4 regions of the Kitasatospora sp. NPDC097643 genome follow, and region 2 is predicted to be linked to each of the others. Evidence: riboswitches for the same ligand, from Rfam matches in the RefSeq annotation. Region 2 holds a riboswitch; each other region holds the start of a gene.
What was found. Region 2 has a riboswitch for cyclic di-AMP ahead of ABTY15_RS05125 (M23 family metallopeptidase). Riboswitches for the same ligand answer to the same signal wherever they lie in the genome.

Region 1 (7,389 bases), on a different contig from region 2:
CGGCGGCCTTCGAACGCGCGGTGGAGGCCGACGACGAAGGCGACCGCCTCCGGAGTGAGCACCTCCTCCGCCCGGTGGACGCGCGGACCGGCGACAGTGACGACCGGAGCGGCAGGGGAGGTGCCGACGGGTCCCTGATCTGCAGCCATGAGCAGGACACTCCTAAGACGGTTGAGCCTGGCGAAGGGAGCTCCGGTGGGAACTTCCTTGATCGGAACCCGCCTGTCGACGAGTTCGATTCTGTAAGGTGGAGACTAGTTTCCGCGATACAGAATTTCAACGGTTTGTTGAGGTGATCGCAGGGACTCTACTCCTCCCCCGACAGCGAAGGGAACGCCGGTGGTTGCGACCCCCGACACAGCAGGGACGCCAGGCTCAGCATCGGCGACGGGCACCGACCGCGCGAGCGGTGGCGTGCAGTCCGTCGAGCGCGCCTTCCAACTGCTGGAGGCGCTGGCCGACTCCGGCGGAGTGGCCACGCTGAGCGAGCTCTCCACCAGTTCCGGCCTCCCGATGCCGACCATCCACCGCCTGGTTCGTACCCTCGTCCAGCAGGGCTATGTACGCCAGGACACCGCGCGCCGCTACACCCTCGGCCCCCGGCTGATCCGCCTCGGCGAGACCGCCGGCCGCCTGCTCGGCAGCTGGGCCCGCCCGTACCTGGCCGAACTCATGGAGGCCACCGGCGAGACCGCCAACCTGGCGGTGCTGGAGGGCGGCGAGGTGGTCTACGTCGGACAGGTGCAGTCGCGGCGCTCGATGCGGATGTTCACCGAGGTCGGCCGCCGGGTGCAGCCGCACTGCACCGGCGTCGGCAAGGCACTGCTGGCCCAGCTGCCCGAGGAGGAGGCGCGGGCCGTCCTCGGCCCCAACCCGCTGCCCGCGCACACCGAGTACACCGTCACCGACCCACAGGAGCTGCTCCACCAGCTCGCCGAGGCGCGCGAACGCGGCTACGTCGTCGACGACCAGGAGCAGGAGATCGGCGTCCGCTGCATCGCGCTCGCCGTACCGGGCGCGCCGACGCCCACGGCGCTCTCGGTCTCCGGCCCGGAGGCCCGGATCAGGGCGCTGGAGGAGCAGGCGGGAGCGTCCTCGCTGGTGCCGGTGATGCGTCAGATCGCGGCCCGACTGGGGCAGGTCCTCGCCCCCTGACGGGCAGTCAGCAGCGTGCCCGTGCACCGGAAGTCGGCTCGGTCGACTTCCGGTGCGCGGGTTCGTCCGTTCGGGCGGACGGCTGGCGGGTTGCACCGGGCCCCCGCGACCGCTCCGCCACCCTGGTGCGGACGCGGCCCGCGACGGCGCGGGCCGCCGGAACGCAAGGGCACGGGTGAGCGGCGATGGAGCGCAGCAGCGCGCGGAGTCGGGGATTCGGCGGGGCCGGGCTGGTCGCGGTGGTGGCGGCGGGCTGTGCGGCGGCGGTGCTGGCCGCCGGCCCGTCCTGGGCACTGCGGCGACCCGACCCCAGGCCGGTGGTGGACGTGGGCCCGGCCGTGGCCGCGGCGCCCTCGCACTCCGACCTGGAGGTGGTCCGGATCGACCCCGACGCGGTCGCCCCCGGTGGCACCACCACCGTCCACGCCTTCGTCGCCAACCGCGGCCCGGACACCACGGCCTCCTCGTTGACCGTCGTGGTCACCCTGCCGGAGGGCGTGACGCCGGAGGGCCCGTTCTTCCCGCAGGACTGTGAGGTGTTCCAGAACGGTCACCGGGTGCGCTGCGTCTTCGGGGCCGGGCTGAAGGAGGGCCGCAGCGCGACCGCGCTCGTTCCGGTCCGGCTCTCCCCGGACGTGCCGCTGGGCCCGCTGGACGGCGGCTGGGTCGCGGTGCGCAGCGCGGACGACAAGGACGAGCGCAACAACCGGCAGCCGTTCGAGCTCCGGGTGGTCGAGACGGACGACGAGTCCTGAGGCGTCGCACCGGAGCCGTCACGCCGGAGCGCTCGGGGCCGAGTCGTCGGGCCCGAGCGCTCCGGCGTGAAGCGTGGTCAGGGTGATCAGGGTGAGCTGTCAGGCCCGAGCGGCTGGGCCTGACAGCCCGGGTCTCAGCGGTAGACCCGGACGTAGTCCGCGGCGAAGCTGAGCGGGGTGGTCCCCTGCGGCGCCGGGTGGTACTGCCCCGCGCACACCGACAGGTTGAGGATCAGGTACGCCGAGAAGTTGGTGCCGACGCCCTTGCCGTCCGAGAACACCTTGACGCCGTTGACGTACCAGTCCACCGAGGTGGCGCCGTAGTAGGTGCCGATGGTCACCCACTGGTCCTTGGCGACGGCGCTCGCGTCGGTGTAGTACTTGGCGTTGCCCGGGTTGACGTGGTTGGTCAGCTCCAGCAGGTTCGGGTTGTCCGGGTGGTACTCGAAGGAGTCGATCTCCCCGTTGCCGTTCTTCCAGGTCCACAGGGCCGGCCAGGCACCGGAGCCGGACGGCATCTTGACCCTGGTCTCGGCGTAGTCGCCGGTCTTCACCTGGAAGCCCTCGCTGGAGCCCTCGGTGGTGAGGAAGCCCGCGTTCCAGGCCTGCTTGCCGTTCTCCAGGGTGTTGCCGCTGGGGCTGGCGGTGAAGGTGGCGACGCCGTTCGCGACGCTGACGTTGTTCTTGTTCAGCCAGTCGAGCTTGTTGTCGTCCGGGTTGTGGTTGCCGTACTTGTACGCGGTGCTCTTGTCGCCGACCCAGCGTGAGCCCCAGGTGATCGGGCCGTTGAACTCGTCGGACCAGGTCAGCGACTTGCCTGCGACCGGGGAGGCCGGGCTGGGGGTGGCGCTCGGCGAGGCGGTGGCCGTCGGCGACGGGGTCGGCGTGGCGGTCGCGGTGGGGGTGGGGGTGGGGGTCGGCGTGGCGGTCGCGGTCGCCGTGCTGGAGACCACCAGTTGCTGGGCGGGCAGGTTGTGCCAGGCGCCGCCGAGGTCCTGCCAGAAGCCGAACTGGCTGTACGTCCCGGCCGACAGGGTGCGCGCGCCGCTGGTGAACGTCAGCCCGCCCGGGCAGATCTGCACGTTGGAGGCGTTGCCGGGGAAGTCGAGGTTGGTGCCGGCCGCGTCGCGGACGCCCACGCCCACGGTCTTGGCGGTGAAGCAGGCCGAGGAGTGCAGGGCGAGCGAGGCCGTGCTGGCCTTGCCCGCGACCATGGTGGCCGGGGCGAGCCGGTCCTGGGTGACGGTCGGGGTGGTGGCCGTCGGGAAGGTCGCGGCCTGGGCGGCCACGGTCGCCGGCAGGCCGAGCAGGCCGGCGCCGCTGACGGCGACCGCTCCGGTGGCGGCGAGGGCGGCGAAGCGGCCGCGGCGGGACGGACGGGCGTGGCGGGGCGCGCGGCGCCGGAGGGCAGACTGGGGCATGGAGTGTCCTCTGCGACGCCTGCGAGGTGAGCTGTCGGATTCGGGCTGCAGTTGCCCGGCCGCCGGTGGGAGCGGCTTCACCCCTAGCCGCGGCCCGCACGCGCGAACGTGCGGGCCGGGCGCTGACCTTGGTTCCCCCGCTCCCGTCCGCTGTGGTGCTCGGTTGCCCGCCGGCGGGTGGACGGGACTAGGCGTCCCGGCGGCGGGGTCCGCGACGACAGCGGACGACCGTTGCAGGCTAGGCAGGCCGTCCGTGAACGGACAACCCGACCGGGCCCGTTGTCGTGCAGCTCACAGTGGTGTCGATCAACGACGCTGGGTGGCAGCGGAGTTGATCAACCTGGTGGGGCGGCACTGGCAAGGCGACGTCGAAGGGCGGCGCCGAAGGTGGCGTCGAAGGGCGGCGTCGCACGTCAGCCGAGCCAGGCCTCGATCTGGCTCGCGGCCTCCGGCGCCCAGGCCAGCTCCAGGTGGTTGAGGCCGCCGAGCAGCCGGGTGCCGCCGACCGTCCCGATGCCGGTGGTGTCCAGGGCGCTGGCGGTGAACACGATGCCGTCGCTCGGCCCGCGGTTCTCGTTCAGCACGCCCGGGATGTCGGCCGAGCCGCCCGCGAGCAGGTAGGTACGGACCGAGGCCGGGATCCCGGCCCGCTGCAACGGCGCGATCAGCGAGCCGGCGTCGACGGCGGCCTGGATGCCCTGGCCGGAGGTGTAGAAGCCCTGGCCGCCGTAGTACGTCGTCCACCAGTCCTGGGCGGTGGCGTCCACCCCGTACCGGCCGTCCCAACGGGCGAGCAGCTGGCGCTGGCCCGGGTAGCAGTCGTACCCGCCGCTCGGCAGCACGCCCAGGCAGGGCTGCGCGGTGTACGTCCCGTAACAGGTCATGTAGAGGTGCGGGGACGGCGCGTTGGCGGTGCCGCCGCAGGCCGGCCAGGTGGCCAGGTCGAACGACCAGCCGTGCGCGTAGACGTAGTCGAGCCCGCCGTTCGGTCCGCCCAGGGTGACCAGGCGGCGGACGTCGCCCGCGTAGGCCCGCCCCCAGGACGGGCGCACCGAGGACACGTACGCCCGCGCGGCCACCTCGCCCTTGCTCCACGCCACCACGTCCACCTGGGGCACCCCGAGGCGGGCCCGGATCAGCGCGACGGCGTCCCCGACCGCCTGGGCCTGGAGCAGGTTGTCGCCGTGCTTGTGGGCGAAGCCGATCGCGAAGACCCGGTGGCCCGTCCCGGCGAGGTACTGGGCGAGGCCGGTGGCGGGGCAGTCGGCGGCGCCGCAGGTGCCGCTCTCCCCCGGGTTCGCCCAGGCGCGGTCGGCGTTGTCGTTGGCGCCGTGGACGAGCAGGACGGGTGTGCCCCGGCTGCCGGTGTCCCAGCCGGTGGCGGAGTAGAGGAGGAAGCGGCCGGAGTACGGCTCGCCGGTGCCGCCGAAGTACGTCCGGCGGGCGCCGTCCTGGTCGCCGCGGCCGTCGGCCGGGTACTGCTCGGTGCGGAAGCCGGGGGTGGTGTCGAGGTAGCGCTCGACCTTGGCCCAGCCGTTGCCGGGGGCGGGGAAGGTGGCTTCCAGGGTGAGAGGGGCGGCGGTGGCCGCTGCCCGGGCCGGGGCGGGGGTGCCGAGGAGCAGGGCGGCGAGGGTGAGGAGGACGGTGAGGAGTGCGGCCGGCCTCGCGGCGGCGGCCGGTCTGGTGGGGACCGCTCGGGTGGGGACCACTCTGGTGGGGGTGGCTCCGGTGGGGGTGCGTCTCATGGGGGTGGACGGTAGGACCGGCCGGGGTGGTCGCCCATGTGCCGGTCGCACATCCGGCGGGCGGCCCGGTGGTGGACCGTGCCGTGGCGCAGTGTCGTCCGTTCCGCCCAGCCGGCACGCCCGGTCGGATAAATTGGAGGTCCGACATCTTCCGCAGTGCACAAGACCGCCGTGCACGGCCTCACAGGAGCGAGGAACCGCCCAGCCATGACCGCGTCCCTGCCCGCCTTCGCCGGCCGCACCTACCTCTTTCGGGCCGACAACGGCGCGGCCTTCCGCAACGCCTACTCGGCCGACGGCAAGCGGCTGCGCTGGGAGGGGCTCGGCGAGTCGGCGGGCCAGTGGGAGGACGTCCAGCTGCACGTCGCCGAGGTCGCCCCGGAGATCTACTTCGTCAGCTGGACGGAGCAGAGCGGGATCACCGTCAGCCACGTCATGGACCTCGGCCGGCTGACGGTGCGCGCGTTCTGGACCTTCGAGGGCGAGGGCGGCCGGGTCGGCGAGCTGCACACCGGCACGCTGGAGCAGGTCGCCTGAATCGACCGGTTTCCCTCCCCTCCCCGGGGGGCCTCGGGCAGGCCTCAGGCGGTCTGGTCCGGCACCTTGAGGTGCTGGGACAGCCACTCCAGCGAGGACGGCAGCAGCCGGCTCCAGGTCTCGAAGTTGTGGCCGCCGGTCTCCAGGTTGGCGTAGGAGACCTTCATCGGGCTCTGCACGGCGTCGACGAAGGCGTCGGTCTCGCGGCGGTAGTCGCCGTCGCCCTGCTTGGTGCCGGCCAGCAGGACCGACACCTTCGGCTGCGGCAGGTTCTTCAGGCGCCACATCAGGTCGGCCTCGTTGCGGCGCTGCTTGCTGCCTCCGAAGAGGTCCCCGGTGGTCGGGTCGTCGGCGGCCTGGTAGTAGCCGGACAGTGAGACGGCGGTGGGGAAGACGTCGGGGTGGCGCATGGCCAGCTTGAGGGCGCAGTAGCCGCCGGTCGAGTTGCCCATGAAGGCCCAGGCCTGCGGGTCGGTGGAGACCCGGAAGCTCGCCTGGATCGCCGAGGGGACGTCCTTGGTGAAGTACGTGTCGGACTGCGCGCCGCCCGGGATGTCCTCGCACTCGGTGTCCTGCGGCAGGGCGGGCGAGGGGCGCATCAGGACCATGACGGTCGGCTGCATCCGGCCCTCCTGGAGCAGCTTGAGCGCCGCGCCGGGGTAGTTGAACCGGGTGATCAGGTTCTCGGCGAGCCCGGGAAAGCCGGTGCTGACGATCACCGCCGGGAACTGCTTGTGCGCGTACTCGGGCTGGAAGTACTGCGGCGGGAGGTAGACGTACCCCTCGGTGGACAGCCGGGTGACGGCCCCGTCGATGCGCACCTTGCGGATCTCGCCGGACTGGCCGGGCTCGCGGCCCAGCGCGCCGCCGCCCTGGACGCTGGCGTGGCCGATCGTCTCGACGAGGAGCCGGCCGGAGGCGTCCGCCTTGTTGTGGATGACCACCGGGCCGTTGTCGCCGGTGCCCAGCAGGTCGTCCCAACTGCTGTAGAAGGAGAAGTAGTTGTTCGCCACCAGCCCGAGTGCGGCGAGCACCGCGAGCTGGGTCGCGAGCAGCGCGCCGATCCGGCCGAGCACGGCCTGCCAGGTCTGCCGGGCAAGTCTGGGCCACAGCCAGACCGTGCCGGCCATCATCACGACGGCGATCAATACGGTCAGCGCCAGCACCTTGTGGCTCGTCAGACCCATGTCCTACTTGCTCCCACGCCTCGAACTCCCCGCCCCCTCCGCTCAGGACACCCGGGAGGTCCCCCCGGTTCCCCCGCCGGGGCGCGTGATCACCCACCCTAGCGGGGTGGCGGAGGGGTGACAGATGACAGCGGACAGATAACAGACTTCAGATTTCGAAATCTGTTATCTGTCATCTGTTATCTGTCAGTTGTCAGGCGGCCCAGAGCCGCAGCCCCGCCGTGAGTTCGTCCATGCAGCGGGCGCCGAGGTCCTGCGGGGAGCCGGGGCCGGTGGCGGGGGCGTCGGAGCCGGCCCACTCCTCCAGCGCGACGCGGATCGCCGTGGTCGCGGCGGCGGCGGCCAGACGGATCTCCAGCGGGTCGGTCCCGTTCGGGCAGCGCTCGGCGAGAACAACGCGCAGCCGCTCCTCCGAATCGGCGTGCACGCGCTGCCAGGTGCCGTCGAGGCGGGGGTCGCGCAACAGGCTGCGGGTCCACTGCATCGCCTCGGCGGCGGAGTCGTCGGCCGGGGTCAGGGACGCGACCGCCGAGCGTCGCAGCGCCTCGCGGACCGGGAGGTCGGTCGCGCTCGCGGCGAACTGGTCGAC
Region 2 (7,389 bases):
GCGCCCGGGGTTCGGTGGTGCTCGCGGACGGCCGGGCGCGGGCCGGTGACGCGGACCGGGACCAGGCTGCCGACCCCACCCGCGACCAGCGGTTACCGTTCGGGCTATGAACGACGAAGACCTGCGGCTCGCCCCGCGCACCAGGGCCGCCGACCTGCTCGCCTGGGCGGCGGAGCAGGGCCGCACCCCGGTGGCCGAGGCGCCGCTGCGCACGGTGCTGGCGCTGCTGGAGCTGGGCGGGGGCAGGATGCACGACGGCTGGCCCGAGCTGACCTCGAACGCGGTGGAGCACCTGCTGTACGAACGACTCCACCTGTACGTCCAACCCGCGCCGGAGGAGGACCCGTTGGCGTACGGCGAGGCGGTCCGACTGCTGATCGACCACCAGCGGGCGGCCCGGCGGCTGAACGCCAAGCGCCAGGAGCGGCTGCACGCCGAGGCCGAGTGGCAGGGCGAGGTCGCCGCCGGGCTGCTGCGCCGCGCCGACCTGGTCACCTGGCCCCGGCTGTACGCCCTGCTGCTGCACGCGCACGACGTGGACCTCACAGACGGGGCGGACGGCGCGGCGGTACGGGACTGGCTGACCGGCTTCCGCGCACTCGCGGAGGAGGAGCGGCTGGCCGCGTTCGCCGCACTGGTGCCGACCGGCTGGCTGGACGAGATCGACGAGCAGGGGTGGGGGCCGGCCCGGGTGCTCTCGGTCGGCATGGCCACCGACGGCGCGCGCCGACTGCTGGAGCAGGGCCTGATGCGGCGCAGCTACCGCAACCTGGCCGAGCTGACCGCCCTCGGGCGGCCGATGCCGGACGAACTGGCCGGGGACTTCGGGCAGTTCGAGGACGCGGCGGCGGAGGCGGCGCTCGTGCTGTGCGGGGAGTGGACGGTACCGGGGCTGCCGCGGCTGCTGATCGAGGAGTTCCCGGAGCTCGCGCCGGAGCCCGGGCAGGAGGAGATCGACGCGTACCTGGCGCAGCTGCCGCCGGAGGAGTGAGCGCGAGGGCCCCGGCCGCCGTGGGGCGGGCCGGGGCCCTCGTCGTTCGGGGGTGTCGCCGTTCGGGGTCCTCGTCGTGCGGGTCCTCGTCGTGCGGGTCCTCGTCGTGCGGGGGTGTCGCGTCAGGGGTTGAGGCCGTGCTGCTGGAGCCAGGTCTCCGGGTCGACCGGGGCGCCGCCACCGGGGCGGACCTCCAGGTGCAGGTGCGGGCCGGTGACGTTGCCGGTCGCGCCGACCTTGCCGATCTGCTGGCCGGAGGCGACCTTGCCGGAGGCCTTGTTGATCGCGGAGAGGTGGTTGTACCAGATCTCGGTGCCGTCGGGCAGGGTCTCGATGATCCGGTAGCCGTACGCGCCGGCCCAGCCGGCCGAGGTGATGGTGCCCTGGCCGATCGCGTACACCGGGGTGCCGGTGTCGGCGGCGAAGTCCAGGCCGGTGTGCAGGTGCGCCCAGTAGCGGGCGCTCTGGCCGTAGTGGGCGGAGAGGTAGTAGTCGCGCAACGGCAGGGTGAGCGCGGCGGCCTTGGCCTTCTCGGCGTCCTCGGCGGCCTTCTTCGCCTCGGCCTCCTTGGCGGCGGCCTTCGCCTCGGCCTCCTGCGCGGCCTGCACGCGGGCGCTCTCCTCGGCGGCGGTGCGCTGGCTGTCGGCCTGAAGCTGGATGCGGGCGGCGAGCGCGAGGCCGGGGTCGGCGGAGAGGGCGACCGGGGTCTCGTCCGGGGCCTCGACGGCGGGCGCGGCGGCCGGGGTGGCGGAGGCGAAGCCGGTCGCGCCCAGGGTGGCGGCGACCGCGGTGACGCCGAGCAGCGGGGAGGCCCCGCGGGTCTGACGCGGCATCCGGTGGCGGTTGGCCTCGGCCTCCGGGCCCGGGAATCCCTCCTCGGGCCCGTCCGGCGCGGGGTGGTCGAGGAGCTGGGTACCGGCTGCGGGGCCGGCGGGGTGTGCCGGGGTGTGCGTCGACGCCACGGAGGCGCGCTCCTTTCCTTCCTTCGCGCCTACCGGGTTAGCTGACGGGTTCGGAGCAGGAAGGTCTCCTACGGCCGGGCCGGAGCCCCGCCGATTCACCCCAAGGAACGTGGTTCCCCGGCTCCCTGACCTGCCCGGAGGCCGGCCGGCGGGATTAGGCGACGGCGCACGGTGCCGTCTGGGTACGGCGTTGACGACCGCGCTGCGTTATCAAACGTTAATCCTAGGGCGCCCTGATTCCAAGCCATCGGCCCACCCTTCGCCGCACCCTTCGCCGCACCCTCCGCCCTCACCGGCACCACCCCGCACGATGGGGCGTCAACGAACGACCCCTTATCTGAGTACCCGTACTCATGTGTCGGCGACCTGGCCGACCGCATCCTGGCGGCATGAGCGCACCGATGCAGACACGCACCACGGCCGCGTACTACATCCAGGCCGTCCTGTCCTTCGCCCTGTCCGGCAGTGCCCTCGCTGTCGGCATCGCCTACCTGCCGGTCGGCGGCTGGACCCGGGCCTTCCTCGGGATCGGCCTGCTCTACACCGTCACCTCCTCGTTCACGCTGGCCAAGGTGGTGCGGGACCGGCAGGAGACCAACGAGATGGTCACCCGGGTGGACCAGGCCCGGCTGGAGAAGCTGCTCAGCGAGCACGACCCGTTCAAGGTCGAGGGGGTCTGAGGGGGTCTGAGCACGTCTGAGCGGGTCCGGGCGCCCGAGCGGGTCGCGACGAGCAGGATCGACTTCGGGTCGATGGCTTGACGGCTAAGGCTATTAGCCTTAGCTTTATGGCTATCGGCAGCACCGCCGATGACAGTCCCCGGCGGACCGAGGAGGCCCACCATGAACGGCACCAGCACCCCCGCCACCCAGTACCTCGACGTCCCCGGCGGCCGGATCGCCTACGACGACACCCGGCAGGGCGACGGCGCCCCCGTCGTCCTGCTCCCCGGGATGCTCGACACCCGCGCCGCCTACCGGCACCTCCACCCGCTGCTCACGGCCGCCGGCCGCCGGGTGATCACCATGGACCTGCGCGGCTTCGGCGAGTCCTCGATCGTCTGGGACGACTACTCCCCCGCCGCGATCGCCACCGACGTCCTCGCCCTGCTGGACCACCTCGACATCGACCGCGCCGTCCTGGTCGGCAACTCCTACACCGGCGCGACCGTGGTCAAGCTCGCCGGGGACGCCCCCGAGCGGGTCGCCGGCATCGTCCTCCTCGACGCCTTCGTCGAGAACCTCCCGCCGAACGCCCTCATGCGCGGCGTCGTCCACGCCATGGGCACGATGCTCGTCCACTGGCCCGCCTTCTGGGGCTTCTACCACCGCAAGATGGCCTACCCCGGTGCCAAGCCCGCGGACTTCGACGCGTACGTGAACGGGCTCGTCGCCGCCATGCGCACCCCCGGCCGCAAGACCGCCATCCGCGGCCACGTGCGCGGCGACTCGGCACCGATCGGCTGGAGCGCCGCCGTCCACTGCCCGGCGCTCGTCCTGATGGGCAGCAAGGACCCCGACTTCCCGAAGCCCGAACTGGTCGCCGACCGGCAGGCCGCCGCGCTCAAGGCGCGGAAGGTGATGATCGAAGGGTCCGGGCACTACCCGATGGCCGACAACCCGCAGGCCACCGCCGAGGCCCTGCTGCCCTTCCTCGCCGAACTCGGCTGACCCGCCGGACCCGCCCGACTCGCCCGACCACCGCTGCCACGGAGAACCCGACACCATGCCCCGCGTAGGCCTCACCCCCGAGCAGGTCGTCGACCACGCCCTCGCCCTCATCGACGAGCAGGGCACCGACGCCCTCACCCTCGCCGCCGTCGCCGCCCGGGCCGGCGTCGCCACCCCCTCGCTGTACAAGCACGTCAGCGGCGGACTCGCCGAACTGCGCCGGCTGATCGCCGTCCGGGTCACCGAGGAGCTCGCCGACCGGCTCGCCGAGGCCGCCGTCGGCCGCAGCGGGGACGACGCCGTCGCCGCCGTGCTGCGCGCCTACCACGCGTACGCCACCGAACACCCGCACCGCTACAACGCCCTCCCCCAGGCCCCGCAGCCCGACGACGACCTCACCCGCGCGGCGACCCGGCTGGTCGGAGTGATCATCGCCGTCCTGCGGGAGTACGGCCTCGACGGCCCCGAGGCGATCCACGCCGCCCGCACCGTCCGCTCCCTCGCCCACGGCTTCGCCTCCCTCTCCATCACCGGCGCGTTCCAGCTCGCCGAGGACCTCACCACCACCCAGACCCGCCTCATCACGCTCCTCACCAACGGCCTCCACAGCTGGCCCTCCCCCTGAGCGGAGGGCGGACGCCGGTGCCGGTGGGACGGCCGGGTCACCATTGATCCGCATAAGAAATAAGGTGTTAAGAACCGAGTGCCCGCTGGGGCACCCCTAGGGCACCCACCCCCTCGGAGCGGAAAGGCCGGGTATCCGATGGACCTGACCTCGCCGTGGCTTCCCCCGGCCGAGGACGAGGGCCGGACGCCGCGCAGCAGTCCCACGGCCCGCAGTGCCATGCGCTGCGTGCGGTTACTGCTCGGCTGCACCAGCGCCGCCGAACTGCTCGGCACCGTCCTGGCCGAGGGCCCGAGTTGGATCACCGGCGAGGGTTCCGCGCTCTACCTGCTGGATTCCGCCGGAATGCTCCGGCTCACCGCCTCGCACGGGCTGCCGGACTGGGTCCACGAGCGCTACGGCGTCGTCGATCCGGCCGGCGACCTGCCCGCCGCGATGGCCCTGCGGCTGCGCCGCCCGTACCTGCTCTCCCCCGAGCACACCAGCGTCGACTACCCCAACCGGAACGTCGGCATGGGCACCGGGATGGTCGCCGTGATCGCCCTGCCGATGATCGTCGACGAGCGGCCGGTCGGCGTGCTCGCCCTCGCGCTGGCCCACCGGGGCACCGTCCCCCGGCGCGACCTGGACGTCCTGGAGACCATCGGCGACGCCTGCGCCCACCGGATCTCGCACCTGCTCGGCCACGCCGAGCCGCGCACCCCGCCGGGCCCGGCAGCGCCGCCCCGGGAGGGCGCGGAGACCCGCGCCGCCGGGCTGGCCCACCCGATGCTGTCGCTGGCCGTGCGGGCCGCCGGGCACGGCGCCTTCGAGCGCGACCTGGTCACCGGGGAGAGCTACTGGGACGCCGAGGCCTTCAGGGTCACCGGCCAGGCCGCCACCCCGGACGGCTCCGCCCCCGAGCTGGACCGGATCGTCCACCCCGAGGACCTGCCCGACGTGCAGGCGGCGCTCGCCGAGGCGCTCGCGACGGGCGGCCGGTACCGGATCGCGTACCGGGTGCTGCGCCGGGGCGGCGGGGTGGCCCGGATCGAGGAGACCGGCGAGGTGATGCTGGACACCCACCACCGCCCGGTCCGGATCGCCGGCCTGTTCGCGGACCGGGAGCCGCCGCCGGAAGCGGAGCAGCAGGGCGAGGAGAGCTCCGCGGCCGGGGCGCGGACGGCGCTGCTGCTGGCCCTCACCCGGGCGCTGTCCCGCGCGGTGACCGTCCGGGACGTCACCACCGCCGTCACCGACGTCGCCCGCCCGGCCTTCGGCGCCGCCAGCATCGTGCTGGACCTGGTGGACGAGGGCCGGCTGCTGCCGGTGTCGCACACCGTGTACGGCGGGCCGCGCCGCACCGAGCTCACCCGGCTGGCGGACCTGTCCGAGGGCGTGATGCAGCACGCGCTGACCCGCTCCGCGCCGCTGTTCAGCGAACCGGGCCGGACCGCGGGGCACGGCGGGCCGCTCACCCCCGCCGCCTGGGCGGTGCTGCCGCTGATCGCCTCCGGACGGCAGGTGGGCTCCTGCCTGATCACCTTCGCCACCGAGCGGTCGTTCAGCCGGGAGGACCGCACGCTGTACTCGGCGTTCGCCGGGATCCTCGCGCAGTCCCTGGAGCGGGCCCGGCTCTACGACACCCATCTCCACCGCGCGACCGAGCTCCAGCGCGCGATGCTCCCGCGCACCCTGCCCCGGCTGCCCGGGATCGCCAGCGCCGCCCGCTACCTGCCGAGCACCGAGGGCATGCAGATCGGCGGCGACTGGTACGACCTGCTGAAGCTGCCGGACGGCCGGATCGGGGTGGTGATCGGCGACGTCCAGGGCCACAACGCCGAGGCGACCGCGGTGATGGGCCAGCTGCGCAGCGGCCTGCGGGCGTACGCGACGGACGGCCACGACCCGGCCGCCACGCTGGCCCGGACCAGCCGGCTGCTCGCCGAGCTGGACACCGACCTGTTCGCGACCTGCCTCTACCTGACCCTGGACCCGGCCGACGGCGCGCTGGCCGGCGCCCGGGCCGGGCACCCGGCGCCGGTGCGGGTCGCCGGGGCGAAGGCCGTCGAGCTGGACCTGCCGGGCGGCCCGCCGCTCGGGGTGGACCCGGGGCAGCCGTACCAGTTGACGGTCGGCCGGCTGGCGGTCGGCGAGACGCTGCTGGTGTACACCGACGGGCTGGTCGAGGACCGGGAGGAGGACTACGACGAGTCGGTGCAGCGGATGCTGGGCGGGCTGGAGCTGTGGGCCCGGCAGACCGGGCCGGGGCGGATCGGTCCGGCACCGGCGCTGGAGCGGCTGGCCGATCTGCTCACCCTGAACGTCACCGAGCGCCGCTCGCGCCCGGACGACGTGGCGCTGCTGCTCCTGCACCGCACCTAGCCGCTCCGGTGCGGACCGCTCCCGGAGGGCCGGTGTCCGGATCGCGGACGAACCACGCCTCATTGACGCCGTGTTGACCGGATTTTGACGAGATCCGGTCACATGGCGGGATCCGTTCACACCTTCGTAGGATCATCACCCTAGAATTCGCGGCGTGACGATGACTCAGTGGTGCGCAACGGCTACCGGCGTGCTCGCCGCCCTCGCCCTCGTGGCCGCCGCGCGCTACCGCGCCGTGTCCGTCACCCAACGCCGCCGCGCCGACCGCTTGCAGCGCGACCTCGCGCGCCTCCAGGAGCAGCTCGGCACCGAACTCTCCCGCCGCGGCGCCGACCTGGCCGCCGTTCAGCAGGAGCAGGAGCTCACCGCCTCCACCCAGCGGGCCTTCCTCAGCGTCGCCCGCCGGATCCTCGTCATGGCCCACGACCAGCAGGCCCTGCTCGACGAGATGGAACGCACCCACGACGACCCGGCGCTGCTGGAGGGCCTGCTCAAGGCCGACCACGCCGCCGCCCAACAGGCCCGGCTGGCCCAGACCCTGGCCGTGCTCTGCGGCGCGCGGGCCGGCCGGCACTGGCCCGAGCCGGTCTCGCTGGAGGACGTCGTCCGCGGCGCCCAGTCGCGCATCCTGCCGTTCCAGCGGGTGGTGGTCCGCAGCCGGATCGAGACCGCCGTGGTCGGCGCCGCCGCCGAGGCACTGATCCACGCCGTCGCCGAACTGCTGGACAACGCCACCCGCTACTCCCCGCCCAGCACCCAGGTCTTCGTCACCCTCAT
Region 3 (7,389 bases), on a different contig from region 2:
CGTCCCGGGCATCAACGTCCCCGCACTCGGCAGTTCCGAACTCGGTGGACGGCACCGGCGTTCGGCCTAGCGCCGGGAGGCGCGCGGCCGGCGCGGGCAGGCCCCGGGAGGACCACACCCCGGGCGCCGCGGCACCACCACTCCCCCGGCAGGGTTCCGCCGCCGGACCTGCCGCAGGACGCCCCACAGGGTCCACCACAGGACCCGGAAAAGACAAAGGCCGTCGTGGTGTCAGCACCCACGACGGCCCCCCGATGGCGAAGCGCGGCGGCCGGTCAGACCGCCAGGTGGTCGAACTCCCCGTCCTTGGCCCCCAGCAGCAGGGCGGCGATCTCGGCGCGGGTGTAGATGAGGGCCGGACCGTCCGGGAAGCGCGAGTTGCGCATCGCCACGTCGCCCCCCGGCAGCGCGGCGAACTCGACGCAGTTCCCCTGGGAGTTGCTGTGCAGGCTCTTCTGCCAGACCACCCCCTTGAGGTCGGCGGCGGCCATCCCGTTGTACGTCTCGTACGAGCCGTGCGTGTCCTGCGAGTCGTGCATAGAAATCTCCCGAAGAGCTCCGGAGTGGTCGTCCAGCGCGGCGCCCCCGGCACCCGCCGAACGAGCGGACCGGCCCCGTACCGGCCCGGCACAACGCCTCACTTGACGCGATGATAGCCGCAGTGCACGTGCATCAGCACGGGACATTGCAGGTGCACAAGCCCTTTCACCGGCGGTCCTGAACTCTTCACGGACCCTTCTCCTGACGGTACGTAAACGGACATAGCCGAGTGAATCGCCGGGCGTCCGATAACCGGCCGTGAGCGGCTGTCCGCTGAATGTTGATCTTCGAACGCCGGGAGTCGACCGTTCGTGACGCTCCGTCAGAGCGATGCGGGGCTGTGAGACATCTCACGCGCCACGGCTGCAACGCGAGGCCCCGCAGATCGCGTCAGTACCCCTACCGGCAGCCGCGCGAGGGGCGAGTCGGATATGTCCGAATCGCAGGCAAATCGCCGGAAAGCGGATGGCCGGCGCACGGCGCGCGCACGGCCAGCACGCGAAACCCGTACGACAGCCGACTGCAGGCCTGACGGGCCGATGTCCTACGATCTCCGGCATGAGCACCGCAGCCATCCCGGGCGCGCCACTGCCCGTCCGCACTCCAGGCTCCCGTGCGCGGGGGCGCCACCGTCGTCCCGAGCGCCCCGAGATCCCCGCCGGCTCCCCGGCCCTGGTGCTCGCCGTGCCCGCGACCGCCGGGCCCGAGTCCCGCCCGGTCGTCGAGGAACTGCTGTCGATCGTCCGCAGCGAGCAGCACGGCGTGCAGACCGCGATCGGCTACCTGCCGGGCGACGCCGCCGAGGGCGAGCAGGGCGAGGACCGCACCGTCGGCGAGCTGCTGGCCATGGCCGCCGAGGCCGGCCTGCCCACCCCGGTCCTGGTACCGCTGGTGCCGGGCCCGCACGGCTTCCTGACCGAACTTCACGCCCTCGCCGCCGAGTACGGCGCCCACGTCACCGACGTGCTGGGCCCGCACCCGCTGCTGGCCGAGGCCGTCCACGTCCGGCTGTCCGAGGCCGGGCTGGCCCGGGCCGACCGGGCCCGGCTGTTCGCCATCGCGACCGCCGCCGACGGCGTGGTGCTGACCACCGTGGGCGGCGAGGACGCCGCCGCGGCGGCCGGCATCACCGGCGTGCTGCTGGCAGCCCGACTGGCCGTCCCGGTCGTCGCCGCCGCGCTGGACGTGCCCGGCTCGGTCGCCGCGGCCGTCAACCACCTCAAGGAGACCGGCTCCCTGCGCCCGGCGCTGGCCCCGCTGGTGATCGGCCCGGAGGCCGACGCCGAGCTGCTCGCCACGGCCGCCGAGGAGACCGGCTGCCCGTCGGCCGCGCCGCTGGGTGCGTACCCGACCGTCGGCCAGCTGATCGCCTCCACCTACCTGGCCGCGCTGCCGGCTCCGGCGCCCGAGGCGGAGGACGACGTCGAGGCCCACGCCGGTGCCCACGGCGCCCACGCCGCCGGCCGCGCCGAGGCGGGCCCGGAGGGCCGGGAGGGGGCCCTGGAGGCCGCTCAGGCCGCCGGGGAGACCGTCGGCGAGTAGCCGGGGCGCAGACGCCCACCAGAGGGCCCGGAACGCTCGCGTTCCGGGCCCTCTCGTCTTGCCCCGTACGGGAGTTAAGCGACCAATGGGCGTGATGTCCGTTCTGTCGCTGTTTGTTCATTCCTGCACGGCGCACTCCCCCGCGGTGAATTCACACCCGCGCCCCCCGTCGGCCGGACACGCCCCTGCGCGACCCGACGCACCGCCACCTCACCCCTGAGGGAACGACAGTTGTGCGTACTCAGATGGTTGTTGCCGAAAAACGGTCATTTCCGATCATGATGGACGGCAGTTCCAGCACTTCCCACTGAGCCGTGACGAGCATCACAGGTGTTTGCAGTTTGAACTTAAGTCTGCTTAACGTGCTCCCCGTTCGTGACCACACGGACCCAGTTCATCCGCAACGCCGAGTCCTGCCGTCGGATGCCCTGGCAGCGCGAAAACGCACCACGGCAGGAGCGGGGGACCCACAGGTAAGTCGCCCCGGACCGATCCCCGGAACGGTCCAGGGCTAGGGGTGAAGCCGCGCCCACAGCGCGGCCGGGCAACTCCAGCCCGAATCCGACAGCTCACCTCGCAGGCGTGGGAGAGGACCGCGTCTTCATGCTGCCCACCAACGGCACCCGCCTGTCCAGCCGCACCCGCCGCGTGATCGCCGCCATCGGCGTCGCGGGCGTCGGCCTCACCATCCCCTGCCTCACCACCGGCACCGCCTCCGCCGCCTCCGTGGCCACCTGGGACAAGGTCGCCCAGTGCGAGAGCAGCGGCAACTGGGCCATCAACACCGGCAACGGCTTCTACGGCGGCCTGCAGTTCACTTCCAGCACCTGGGCCGCCTTCGGCGGCACCGCCTACGCCGCGCGCGCCGACCTGGCCACCAAGGACCAGCAGATCGCCGTCGCCGAGAAGGTCCTCGCCTCCCAGGGCCCGGGCGCCTGGCCCGTCTGCTCCATCCAGGCCGGCCTGACCAAGGGCGGCGCCCCGGCCGTCGTCGACACCACCGCCGGTGCGACCACCGCCAAGCCCGCCGCCCCGGCGGCGAAGCCGGCCGCCCCGGTCGCCCCGGCGCAGACCCCGGCCCCGGCCGCGAAGCCAGCCGCCCCGGCCCAGGACTCGGCCACCTCCGCCGACTCCGCCAAGAGCACCTGGACCCAGCAGCACCAGGGCCAGGACGCCAACGACGACTACACCGTCGTGGCCGGCGACTGGCTGTCCTCGATCGCCGACAAGCACAACGTCCAGGGCGGCTGGGAGCGGCTGTACGAGCTCAACCGCAGCACCCTGACCGAGGGCCCGAACACCATCTACCCGGGCCAGCACCTGCACTTCGGTGACCACGGCCAGGCCTGGGCCGGCCAGTCCGGCACCTCGACCAAGTCCGGCGACTTCAACTGGTTCGACCGCTCGCAGAAGTCCGGCCAGGACAGCAACGGCGGTGCCGTGAACGCCAAGCCGGCCGCGCAGACCCAGGCCGCCAAGCCGGCCGCCCAGGCCCCGGCCCAGGCCGCCACCGGCAGCATGGCCGCCGCGGTGTCCTTCGCCGAGTCGAAGGTCGGCCAGGCCTACGTCTACGGCGGCACCGGCAACGGCGGCTGGGACTGCTCCGGCCTGACCCAGGCCGCGCTGCGCGCCGCGGGCGTCAGCATCCCGCGCGTCGCCGCCGACCAGGCCGCCGCCAGCACCCACGTCTCGCTGGACAAGCTGCAGCCGGGCGACCTCCTGTTCTGGTCCAACAACGGCCAGGACTCGGGCGTCTACCACGTCGCGATCTACGTCGGCGGCGGCAAGTACGTCGAGGCCGCCAACCCCAGCGTCGGCGTCCGCGAGCAGACCATCGCCAACTGGGCGCCGGACTTCGCCGGCCGGGTCTGAGCCCCGCCGACGGGTCTCCGTCACCGGGCGACGGGTGACGAGTAACAGATAACAGACGACAGCGAACAGATAACAGATTTCAACATCTGTTATCTGTTCGCTGTTCGTCGTTCGCTGCTCGTCGTTCGCTGCTCGTCGTGCGCCGCGGCTGAGCGCGCACACGGAACGGGCCCCGGAGAGCAACCGCTCTCCGGGGCCCGTCCCCGTTCTGCCCGTCCTCAGCGCGCGACGGCCCCCGTGGAGCCGCGCATGACCAGCTCCGGCTGGAACATGAACTCCCCGCGCTGGGCGGCGTTCCCGCCGACCTCCTCCAGCAGCGCGTCCACCGCCGCCGTGGCCATCGCCTCGACCGGCTGGCGGATGGTGGTCAACGGCGGCTCGGTGAAGGCGATCAGCGGCGAGTCGTCGAAGCCGACCACCGACACGTCCTGCGGCACCGACAGCCCGCGCTGCCGGACCGCCCGGATCGCCCCGAGCGCCATCAGGTCGCTGCCGCAGACGATCGCCGTGCAGCCCTTGTCCAGCAGCGCACCGGCCGCCGCGTGCCCGCCCTCCACGCTGAACAGCGTGTGGTGGACCAGGTTCCCGGCCTCCTCCGCGCTGTACCCGAGCACCTCGCGCATCGCCGCCGTGAAGCCCTCGATCTTGCGCAGCACCGGGACGTACCGCTTCTGCCCGACGGCCAACCCGATCCGCTCGTGGCCGAGTTCGGCCAGGTGCTGGACGGCCATCCACATCGCGGCCCGGTCGTCCGGCGAGATGAACGGCGCGGCGATCCGCTCGCTGAAGCCGTTGATCAGCACGAACGGCACCCCGCGCCCGGCCAGCCGGGCGTAGCGGTCGTGGTCGGCGGTGGAGTCGGCGTGCAGCCCGGAGACGAAGACGATGCCCGCCACGCCCCGGTCGACCAGCATCTCCACCAGTTCGTCCTCGGTGGAGCCGCCGGGCGTCTGGGTGCACAGCACCGGCGTGTACCCGTGCCGGCTGAGCGCCTGCTCGATGACCTGCGCCAGCGCCGGGAAGATCGGGTTGCTCAACTCCGGCGTGATCAGCCCGATCAGGCCGGCGCTGCGCTGGCGCAGCCGGGTCGGCCGCTCGTATCCGAGCACGTCGAGCGCGGCCAGCACGGTCTGCCGGGTGGCGGCGGAGACGTTCGCCTTGCCGTTGAGTACGCGGGAGACGGTGGCTTCGCTGACCCCCGCCTGCGCCGCGATGTCTGAGAGTCGCGCCGTAGTCACGGTCCCAGAGCCTATTGCAACCACGTCAGACCGCCCACCAGCTGGTGCTGTCCGGTGCGAGCACCGTCTCGTCCCCGTCCACCACGGGTTCCGCCGAGGAGAGCAGCAACCTCCCGGGCGCGGGTATCCGCACCGGCTCGCCGCCCGCGTTGACGGTGCAGACGAAGGCGCCGCGGCGGAACAGCAGGGTGCCCTCCGGGCCGTCCAGCCACTCGACGCCGGTGCCGGCGCCGAGCTCGGGCCGCGCCCGGCGCACGGCCAGCGCGCTGCGGTACAGCTCCAGGGTGGAGTCCGGGTCGCCGGTCTGCGCCTCGACGCTCAGTGCGGCCCACTCGGCCGGCTGCGGCAGCCAGGACGGCCCGCTCGGGACCGGCCCGAAGCCGTACGGGGCCTGGTCGCCCGACCACGGGATCGGCACCCGGCAGCCGTCGCGGTAGCCGTCCTGTCCGGCCTGGCGGAAGAAGGACGGGTCCTGGCGGACCTCGTCCGGCAGGTCGACGACGTCGGGCAGGCCGAGCTCCTCGCCCTGGTAGACGTACGCGGAGCCGGGCAGCGCGAGCATCAGCAGGGTCGCGGCCCGCGCCCGGCGCAGCCCGAGCTCGCGGTCGCCGGCGGTGCGGATCTGGGTGCCCAGGCCCGGCGGGTTGGCGAAGCGGGTGGCGTGCCGGGTGACGTCGTGGTTGGAGAGCACCCAGGTGGTGGGGGCGTCGACCGGCCGCATCGAGTCGAGCGAGACGTCGATGACCTCGCGCAGCGCGGCGGCGTCCCAGTCGGTGCCCAGGTACTGGAAGTTGAAGGCCTGGTGCAGCTCGTCGGGCCGCACGTAGTTGGCGGTGCGCTGGACGGTCGGGGTCCAGGCCTCGGCGACGCCGATCCGCTGGCCCGGGTACTCGTCGAGGATCTTGCGCCAGCTGCGGTAGATCGCGTGCACGCCGTCCTGGTCGAAGAACGGCATGACGTCGTTGCCGAGCAGCTTGAGCTGGTCGGAGCCGCCGATGTCGGGCAGGCCGGGGGCCTTGACCAGGCCGTGGGCGACGTCGATGCGGAAGCCGTCCACGCCCATGTCGAGCCAGAACCGCAGGATCGAGCGGAACTCGTCGGCGACGGCCGGGTTCTCCCAGTTGAAGTCGGGCTGCTCGGGGGCGAACAGGTGCAGGTACCAGTCGCCCGGGGTGCCGTCCGGGTTCTCGGTGCGGGTCCAGGCCGGGCCGCCGAAGATGGACTCCCAGTCGTTGGGCGGCAGTTCGCCGTTCTCGCCCTTGCCGGGCCGGAAGTGGTAGCGGTCGCGCAGCGGGGACGCAGGACCCTCGCGCAGGGCTCGCTGGAACCACTCGTGCTGGTCCGAGGAGTGGTTGGGGACGAGGTCGACGATGATCCGCAGGCCCAGCTCGTGGGCGTCGCGGATGAGGCCGTCGGCGTCCAGCAGGGTGCCGAACATCGGGTCCACGGCGCGGTAGTCGGCGACGTCGTAGCCGGCGTCGGCCTGCGGCGAGGCGTAGAACGGGGAGAGCCAGACGGCGTCCACGCCGAGGTCGCGCAGGTACGGCAGGCGGCTGCGGATGCCGGGCAGGTCGCCCATGCCGTCGCCGTTGGAGTCGGCGAAGCTGCGCGGGTACACCTGGTAGATGACCGCGTCCCGCCACCAGTCTCTGGACGCGCCGCCAGTCGCGGTAGCCGGTACGGCCGCCTCGTGAGCGGTGTCGTCGGCGACGGGCCGGGGGGTGTCGGCCAGGTTCTGGGTCATGGACGGTATCCCTTGGGGACTAGAGGAGCGAGGAGCGGTCAGGACTTCGAGGCGCCGGCGGTCAGGCCGGTGACCAGGTGTCGCTGCACCAGGTAGAAGAAGGCCGCGGACGGGATCGCGATCAGCACCGCGGTGGCCGCCATCAGGTTCCACTGGGCGTCGTGCTCGCTGACGAAGGTCTGCAGGCCGACGGCCAGCGTGTACTTGTCGGAGCTGAGCATGAAGGTGGAGGCGAACGGCACCTCGGCCCAGTAGGTGAGGAAGGAGTAGAACGCGGCGACCGCCAGACCCGGGCGGGCGAGCGGCAGGACGAGCCGCCAGAAGGTGCCGAACGGGGAGAGCCCGTCGACCCGGCCGGCCTCGTCGATCTCCACCGGGATGGTGTCGAAGTAGCCCTTCAGCAGCCAGGCGCAGTACGGCACGGTGGTCGTCGTGTAGACCAGGATCAGGCCG
Region 4 (7,389 bases), on a different contig from region 2:
GTGCCGTCGCGCTCGTCGAGCCGGCCGAAGCAGAGGCCGCGTTCGACGGCCTCCAGCCGGGCGGCGCGGTCGGCGGCCTCGCGGGCGCGCACCTCGCGTTCGAGCCGGGCCTGGTGGGTGCCGCCGGCGGCGGCCTCGTCGAAGGCGTGGTCGCGGGTGCGGCGGGCCTGGGCCCGGGCGGTGTCCAGGCGTGCGTAGAGCCGGGTGAGGTGGGCCTGTTCGGTGTGCAGTGCCTCGGTGAGTGCGGGTTCCGCTGGAAATCCATGCATCGATGTGGTATCCTTGCGGCGAGAAGTTTGTGGAGCGTCACCTGATTGACGTTCAACCGGCCCAGCCTAGCCGGTCCGCCGACGTTTGGCGTGACCTCGGCTGTTAGGCTTGCGAAGCGTGAGCGCGAAGCCCCAGATCCCCAATGTCCTGGCCTCCCGGTACGCCTCGGCGACCCTGGCCCAGCTCTGGTCCCCCGAGCACAAGGTGGTCCTCGAGCGCCACCTGTGGCTCGCCGTCCTGAAGGCCCAGCAGGACCTCGGCGTCGAGGTGCCGGCCGAGGCCGTCGCCGACTACGAGCGGGTGATCGACCAGGTCGACCTCGGCTCGATCGCCGCCCGTGAGCGGATCACCCGCCACGACGTGAAGGCCCGCATCGAGGAGTTCAGCGAGCTCGCCGGGCACGAGCAGATCCACAAGGGCATGACCTCCCGGGACCTGACCGAGAACGTCGAGCAGCTGCAGATCCGTCAGTCGCTGGAGCACGTGCGCGACCGCACGGTGGCCGTGCTGGTCCGCCTGGCCGGTCTGGCCGCGCAGCACTCCGAGCTGGTCATGGCCGGTCGCTCGCACAACGTGGCCGCGCAGGCCACCACCCTGGGCAAGCGCTTCGCGTCGATCGCCGACGAGCTGCTGGTCGCCTTCCGCCGCCTGGAGGAGCTGATCGCCCGCTACCCGCTGCGCGGGATCAAGGGCCCGGTCGGCACCGCCCAGGACATGCTGGACCTGCTCGGTGGCGACACCGAGAAGCTGGCCGAGCTGGAGCGCCGGGTGGCCGGCCACCTCGGCTTCGACAACGTGCTGACCAGCGTCGGCCAGGTCTACCCGCGCTCGCTGGACTTCGAGGTGCTCACCGCCCTCGTCCAGCTGGCCGCCGCGCCGTCCAGCCTGGCCAAGACCATCCGCCTGATGGCCGGCCACGAGCTGGTCACGGAGGGCTTCAAGGAGGGCCAGGTCGGCTCCTCCGCGATGCCGCACAAGATGAACACCCGCTCCTGCGAGCGCGTCAACGGCCTCGCCGTCATCCTGCGCGGCTACGCCTCGATGACCGGCGAGCTGGCCGGCGACCAGTGGAACGAGGGCGACGTCTCCTGCTCGGTGGTGCGCCGGGTCGCGCTGCCGGACGCCTTCTTCGCCTTCGACGGCCTGCTGGAGACCTTCCTGACCGTCCTCGACGAGTTCGGCGCCTTCCCGGCCGTGGTCGAGGCCGAGCTGGACCGCTACCTGCCGTTCCTCGCCACCACCAAGGTGCTGATGGGCGCGGTGCGCGCGGGCGTCGGCCGGGAGACCGGGCACGAGGTCATCAAGGAGCACGCCGTCGCCTCCGCGCTGGCGATGCGCGCGGGCGCCCGGGAGAACGAGCTGCTGGACCGGCTGGCCGCCGACGAGCGCATCCCGCTGGACCGGGCCGCGCTGGACGCGCTGCTGGCCGACCGGCTCTCCTTCACCGGTGCGGCCGGCGCCCAGGTCGCCGAGGTGGTCCGCCAGGTGGAGGCCGTCGCGGCCGCCTACCCGGAGGCCGCCAAGTACGCGCCCGGCGACATCCTCTGACGCAATCGCCGGAGGCTCTAGGTCAGCTCTCCGAGGGCCCTGCCGCCGTTCCGGTGGCGGGGCCCTCGTGCGTGTGGACGTGGCCCGGGTCGAGCGGCGGGGTGGTGCCGCAGCACCACTCGCAGTCCGGCTCGGCCACCGGGTGGTCCTCGGGCGCCAGCACGTTGCCCCGGACGGTGGTGAAGGCGATCAGCCCGCCGCCGGCCAGCAGCCCGGCGCAGATCAGCATCGCGGTGTGGAAGGCCGAGTCGACGGCCGACGGCACCCGGTAGGCGTCGCCGCTCAGACCCGCCAGCGCGGGGAGCGCGGCGACGGCGAGCAGCCCGGCGGCGCGGGCGGCGGCGTTGTTGACGCCGCTGGCGATGCCCGCGTGCCGGACCTCGACGGCCGCCAGGACGGTCGCGGTCAGCGGCGCGACCAGCAGCACCATGCCGCAGCCCATCACCGTGACGGCGGGCAGCACGTCCACCCAGTAGGAGGAGCCGGGGCCGATGCGCAGCATCAGCAGCACCCCGGCGGCGCACAGCAGCGGGCCGACGGTCAGCGGGATCCGCGGGCCGATCCGCTTGCCGAGCCGCCCGGCCCGGGCCGACAGGGCCAGCATCAGCACGGTGATCGGGATCAGCGCCAGCCCGGAGACCAGCGGGGAGAACCCGGCGACGATCTGCAACTGCACCACCAGCAGGAAGAACACGCCGCTGAACGCCGCGTACACGCAGAGGGTGACCAGGTTCACGGCGGTGAACAGCCGGGAGGAGAAGAGGCCGAGCGGCAGCATCGGCTCCGGCGCGCGGCGCTCCACCCGGAGGAAGGCGATGCCGAGCACCACCCCGGTCGCCCCGGTGAGCCAGACGCCGGGGGACAGGCCCTCGCCGGCCGCGGTCAGTGCGTAGGTGACGGCGCCGAGGGCGAGCGCGGCGAGCAGCGCGCCGGGCACGTCGAAGCGGCCGGTCGCGCTCTCGTCCCGGCTCTCCGGGACGAACCGGGAGGTCACCGCGACGACGGCGGCGGCGAGCGGCAGGTTCAGCAGGAAGATCCACCGCCAGCCGGGGCCGTCCACCAGCCAGCCGCCGAGGAAGGGGCCGACCGCGGCCGACACCCCGCCCAGGCCCGACCAGAGGCCGACCGCGGCCGAGCGGTCCTCCGGGTGGAAGACCGCCTGGAGCATGGCGAGCGAACCCGGGGTGAGCAGCGCCCCGCCGATGCCCTGCACGGCGCGGGAGGCGATCAGCACGTCGATGGTCGGCGCGGCGGCGCAGGCCGCGGAGGCGGCGGCGAACCAGACCACGCCGATCAGGAAGACCCGGCGCCGGCCGTACCGGTCGCCGAGTGCGCCGCCGAGCAGGATCAGCCCGGCGAGGGTGAGCAGGTAGGCGTTGAGCGTCCACTGGAGGGAGGCGAGGGAGGCGCCGAGGTCGGTGCCGATCCGGGGCAGGGCGACGTTCACCACGGTGCCGTCGAGCATCGCCATGCTGGAGCCGAGCACGGTTGCCAGAAGTACCCAGCGTCCCTGCGCGGTGCCCAGGCGCAGGGTGCCGGCGGCGGAGGTGGTCACGGCCTGATCCTGCGCCCGACGGGGCTGACGTGACAAGGGTCACCGGGGGCGTGTCGGTGGATCGCGGTGCGTGATCGAGCGGGTGCGCTGCGCTGACGGTTTCGGCGCAGCGTGCTGGATCAGTGGCACCGGGTCAATGGATTGTGCACGTACTGTGCAGCCGATCATCCGCAGCGTCACCGCATTCCGCGGAATCGACGCGGATTCGGGAGATCGACATTGCTTCACCCGGACGGATGGGTTTTAGTTCAGCGACCGCCCGGCCAGCCCGGACGGATCCACCGGGTGGAACGCCGAGTCCTGCCGCTGCCCGGTGGTTCGAAACGAACTCTGTACGGCAGGAGCGGGGGACCCACAGGTAAGTCGCCGGACAGGAATTCACGCGCTTTCACGTGCCGAATTCCAGGACCGGCTTGGGGTGAAGCCGCACATGCGGCCGGGCGAACTCCAGCCCGAACCCGACAGCTCACCTCGCAGGCGTCGGAGAGGAAACTTCCATGCCTGCTCAGGCTCGTCGTATCACCCTGCCCCGCGCCGCCCGCATCGGCATCGCCACCGCCGTCACCGGCGTCTCCTTCGCCCTTCCGCTCGTGACCGCGATGAGCGCCTCGGCCCACACCACCCCGGCCGCCCCGGTCGCGCACACCTCCAGCTGGACCGGCGCCACCAGCGTCGACGCCAAGCCGGCCGCTCCGGCCGCCCCGGCCGCCCCGGCCGCCGCCAAGGCGCACGAGAGCTACCGCGTCGTCAGCGGTGACAGCCTGTCGAAGATCGCCGAGGCCAAGCAGGTCGACGGCGGCTGGCAGGCGCTGTACGAGCACAACCGCGAGGTCGTCGGCGCCAACCCGAACCTGATCTTCCCGGGTCAGCAGCTCGCGCTGGCCGGCCACCAGGCCGCGGCCCCGGCCGCGCCGTCCTCGGACGCCGCCCCGGCCAAGCCGGCCGCACCCGCCGTCAAGCCGCAGGTGAAGACCGAGGCCGCCAAGCCGGCCGCCCCGGTGCAGACCCAGGTGCAGACCGCCGTCGCGCCGAAGCCGGCCGCCGCCGTGACCGCCGCCCCGGCCGCCGCCAGCACCTCCGGCTTCGTCGCCCCGCTGGCCCACCCGGTGCTCGGCGAGGCCTACGGTGTCGCGGGCTCCATGTGGGCCTCCGGCCACCACACCGGCCAGGACTTCGTCGCCGCCACCGGCACCCCGCTGCGCGCGGTCGCCAACGGTGTCGTGGTGAAGGCCGGCAACGGCGGCGCCTACGGCAACGAGGTCGAGATCAAGCTCGCCGACGGTCACTACGCCCAGTACGCGCACCTCTCGGTGATCGGTGTGACCATCGGTCAGACCGTCACCGTCGGCCAGCAGATCGGCCTCTCCGGTGCGACCGGCAACGTGACCGGCCCGCACCTGCACTTCGAGATCCGTACCGGTCCGGAGTACGGCTCGGACATCGACCCGGTCGCCTACCTGCGGGCGCACGGCGTCGCGCTCTGACCCCTGGGGTCGGGAAACACATAGGGACTACCGCTGATGCGGGGCGAACGACCTCCCGGGATGGTCATGTCGGGTGACCGCTTGACCGGGTGATCGCCGCACCAGTGGACATGGGCGCGGGACACGCCCAGGCCGGCCCGGCTCGCGAGACCTCCGTCGCGAGCCGGGCCGGCCGCTTTCGTTTCCGGGGGCGGCTCCGGGGTTCCGGGGCGCCGCGTCCGAACAGCGGGTGGATCCGAACCGAACAGGGCGTCAACTTCCGCGCCGACTTGTCTGACGATCTGTTCCTTGCGACGGTTTTCGCCCCACCCCGATGCTGTCGGGCAGTCAGCGCCCGGCCTCTCCGGCGGGCGGCACAGCCACGGCGCACGGAGGAGGCCGCATGGCCGTCCAGAGCGGGGACACGACCGGTGAGCGGACCGGGGGAGGTGGGGTCGACCGGCTGAAGGCGAACTCGGTCGGCCTGGTGGGGGTGGTCTTCATGGCGATCGCCACCGCGGCCCCGATCACGGCGATGACCGGCAACCTGCCGATCATCGTCGGGCAGGGCAACGGCGTCGGCGCGCCCGCCGCGTACATCGTGGCCACCGTGGTGCTCACGGTGTTCTCGGTCGGGTACGTGGCGATGGCCCGGCACATCACGGCGGCCGGGGCGTTCTACGGGTACATCTCGCACGGGCTCGGCCGGGTGGCCGGGATGGCCTCCGGGCTGCTCGCGGTGCTCGCGTACATCGTGTTCGAGGCCTCGATCATCGGTTTCTTCGCGTACTCGCTGCGCGGGCTGGTGCGGACGCAGCTGGGGCTGGACCTCGGGTGGGGCTGGTACGCGCTGTTCGGGCTGGCGGCGATCGGGGTGATGGCCTGGTTCGACCTGCACCTGACGGCGCGGGTGCTCGGGGTCGCGCTGGTGCTGGAGATCGGTGTGCTGGGCGCGGTCTCGCTGGCCGTGCTGTTCTCCGGCGGCGGGCCGGACGGCATCGTCGGCGAGGCGGTCAACCCGGTGAACGCGCTGAAGGGGGTGGGCGGTTCGGGCGCGGCGGCGGCCGGGCTGGGGCTGTTCTTCGCGTTCTGGTCCTGGGTCGGCTTCGAGTCGACGGCGATGTACGGCGAGGAGTCGCGCGACCCGAAGCGGGTGGTGCCGCGGGCCACGCTGATCTCGGTGGTCGGGGTCGGCCTGTTCTACGTCTTCGTGTCCTGGATGATCGTCTCCGGCAACGGGGTCCAGCACGCGATCGACCTGGCGAGCGGGGCGGTGGCGGGCAAGGACGGGAACAACCTGTTCTTCGACCCGCTGGGCGCGCACCTCGGGGCCTGGGCGGTCAAGGTGTTCCAATGGCTGGTCGTCACCGGCTCGTTCGCCTGCGCGATGGCCTTCCACCAGTGCGCGGCCCGCTACCTGTACGCGATCGGGCGGGAGGGCTTCCTGCACCCGGCGCTGGGCCGCACCCACCCGCGGTACGGCTCGCCGTACGTCGCCTCGGTGGTGCAGTCGGGGATCGCGGTCTGCCTGGTGGTGGCGTTCCTCGCGGCCGGGATGGACCCGTACGTGCACCTGTACTCGCTGCTGGCGCTGTTGGGCACGATGGCGATCCTGATCGTGCAGACGCTCTGCTCGTTCGCCGTGGTGGGGTACTTCCACGTGCAGCGCCGGCACCCCGAGACCCGGCACTGGTTCCGCACGCTGGTCGCGCCGCTGGTGGGCGGGGTGGCGATGGCCGGGGTGGTGGTGCTGCTGGTGCTCAACAAGGACGCCGCGGCGGGGGCGGCGGCCGACACGCTGCTGTTCCGGCTGATCCCGTACCTGGTGATCGGGGCCTTCCTGGCCGGGATCGCGCTGGCGCTGACCATGCGGAGCCGACGGCCGGAGCGGTACGCGCGGATGGGGCGGATCATTCTGGAGGACGCCGCCGAGCGGAATTGACGTCGAGTCAGAAGTGGCTGCCCGTCCGTCGGTTCAGTGCCGGTGGGCGGGCAGCGCGTGCCGGGCGGCGGTCAGCATGTCGTGCATGCGCTGCCCGAACTCGTCGGTGCCGTCGGCGGGTTCGGGGAAGACCAGGCGGACGTCGCGGTGGCCGTGCGGGTGGTCCAGGCGCAGCACCAGGCCGTGGCGGTCCAGGGCGAGCGGGCGGACGTCCGGCTGTCCGGCGAGCAGGGCCGGGTCGAGCAGCCGGGTGAGCAGGGCGAGTTCCTCGGCGTGGTCGTCGGCCAGGTGGGTGAGCAGGGCGGCCTCGTAGCGGGCGAGCGGGTCGGCGCCGGCGAGGGCGAGGTCGGCGGCGGTGAAGGCGCCGGTCCCGTACGGGGTGGCGAGGACGGCGTGCGCCACGTCGACGTGCAGGTGGACGCTGAGGCCGTCGTCGGCGAGGTGGGCCAGGTGCAGCCGGCCGGCCATGGTGAGGCGGGCGCGGACCCGGTCGCGGACGGCCACGGGGGCGATGTCGGTGACGTCCAGGACGACCGGGAGCGGGTCGGTGGCGCGGGCGGCGGCCGCGGTGAGCGGGGCGTCGAGCGGGGCGCGCAGCCGCAGCCGGGAGC

Region 1: it holds a riboswitch for cyclic di-AMP, as region 2 does, so the genes downstream of both, ABTY15_RS29530 (glycoside hydrolase family 16 protein) here and ABTY15_RS05125 (M23 family metallopeptidase) in region 2, are expected to answer to the same signal.
Region 3: it holds a riboswitch for cyclic di-AMP, as region 2 does, so the genes downstream of both, ABTY15_RS06100 (transglycosylase family protein) here and ABTY15_RS05125 (M23 family metallopeptidase) in region 2, are expected to answer to the same signal.
Region 4: it holds a riboswitch for cyclic di-AMP, as region 2 does, so the genes downstream of both, ABTY15_RS23290 (M23 family metallopeptidase) here and ABTY15_RS05125 (M23 family metallopeptidase) in region 2, are expected to answer to the same signal.

The regions. Positions count from the first base shown of each region.
Region 1 covers NZ_JBEOSA010000057.1:44,410-51,798, forward strand. Annotated here, with positions in the region: gene aceB (malate synthase A) at 1-149, opposite strand, end outside; gene ABTY15_RS29520 (IclR family transcriptional regulator) at 415-1,155, shown strand; gene ABTY15_RS29525 (hypothetical protein) at 1,341-1,910, shown strand; gene ABTY15_RS29530 (glycoside hydrolase family 16 protein) at 2,045-3,331, opposite strand; cyclic di-AMP (ydaO/yuaA leader) riboswitch at 3,333-3,458, opposite strand; gene ABTY15_RS29535 (esterase/lipase family protein) at 3,745-5,076, opposite strand; gene ABTY15_RS29540 (MoaF-related domain-containing protein) at 5,284-5,613, shown strand; gene ABTY15_RS29545 (alpha/beta hydrolase) at 5,658-6,800, opposite strand; gene ABTY15_RS29550 (TetR family transcriptional regulator) at 6,994-7,389, opposite strand, start outside.
Region 2 covers NZ_JBEOSA010000005.1:23,703-31,091, forward strand. Annotated here, with positions in the region: gene ABTY15_RS05120 (hypothetical protein) at 107-991, shown strand; gene ABTY15_RS05125 (M23 family metallopeptidase) at 1,114-1,953, opposite strand; cyclic di-AMP (ydaO/yuaA leader) riboswitch at 1,966-2,124, opposite strand; gene ABTY15_RS05130 (YiaA/YiaB family inner membrane protein) at 2,343-2,633, shown strand; gene ABTY15_RS05135 (alpha/beta fold hydrolase) at 2,796-3,623, shown strand; gene ABTY15_RS05140 (TetR/AcrR family transcriptional regulator) at 3,679-4,248, shown strand; gene ABTY15_RS05145 (SpoIIE family protein phosphatase) at 4,387-6,612, shown strand; gene ABTY15_RS05150 (ATP-binding protein) at 6,773-7,389, shown strand, end outside.
Region 3 covers NZ_JBEOSA010000006.1:13,323-20,711, forward strand. Annotated here, with positions in the region: gene ABTY15_RS06085 (ATP-binding protein) at 1-70, shown strand, start outside; gene ABTY15_RS06090 (DUF397 domain-containing protein) at 276-539, opposite strand; gene ABTY15_RS06095 (sirohydrochlorin chelatase family protein) at 1,099-2,082, shown strand; cyclic di-AMP (ydaO/yuaA leader) riboswitch at 2,516-2,678, shown strand; gene ABTY15_RS06100 (transglycosylase family protein) at 2,686-3,954, shown strand; gene ABTY15_RS06105 (LacI family DNA-binding transcriptional regulator) at 4,173-5,192, opposite strand; gene ABTY15_RS06110 (glycoside hydrolase family 13 protein) at 5,218-6,936, opposite strand; gene ABTY15_RS06115 (sugar ABC transporter permease) at 6,975-7,389, opposite strand, start outside.
Region 4 covers NZ_JBEOSA010000037.1:36,313-43,701, forward strand. Annotated here, with positions in the region: gene ABTY15_RS23275 (HelD family protein) at 1-269, opposite strand, end outside; gene purB (adenylosuccinate lyase) at 379-1,818, shown strand; gene ABTY15_RS23285 (MFS transporter) at 1,841-3,373, opposite strand; cyclic di-AMP (ydaO/yuaA leader) riboswitch at 3,688-3,868, shown strand; gene ABTY15_RS23290 (M23 family metallopeptidase) at 3,871-4,857, shown strand; gene ABTY15_RS23295 (APC family permease) at 5,240-6,778, shown strand; gene ABTY15_RS23300 (DUF2470 domain-containing protein) at 6,812-7,389, opposite strand, start outside.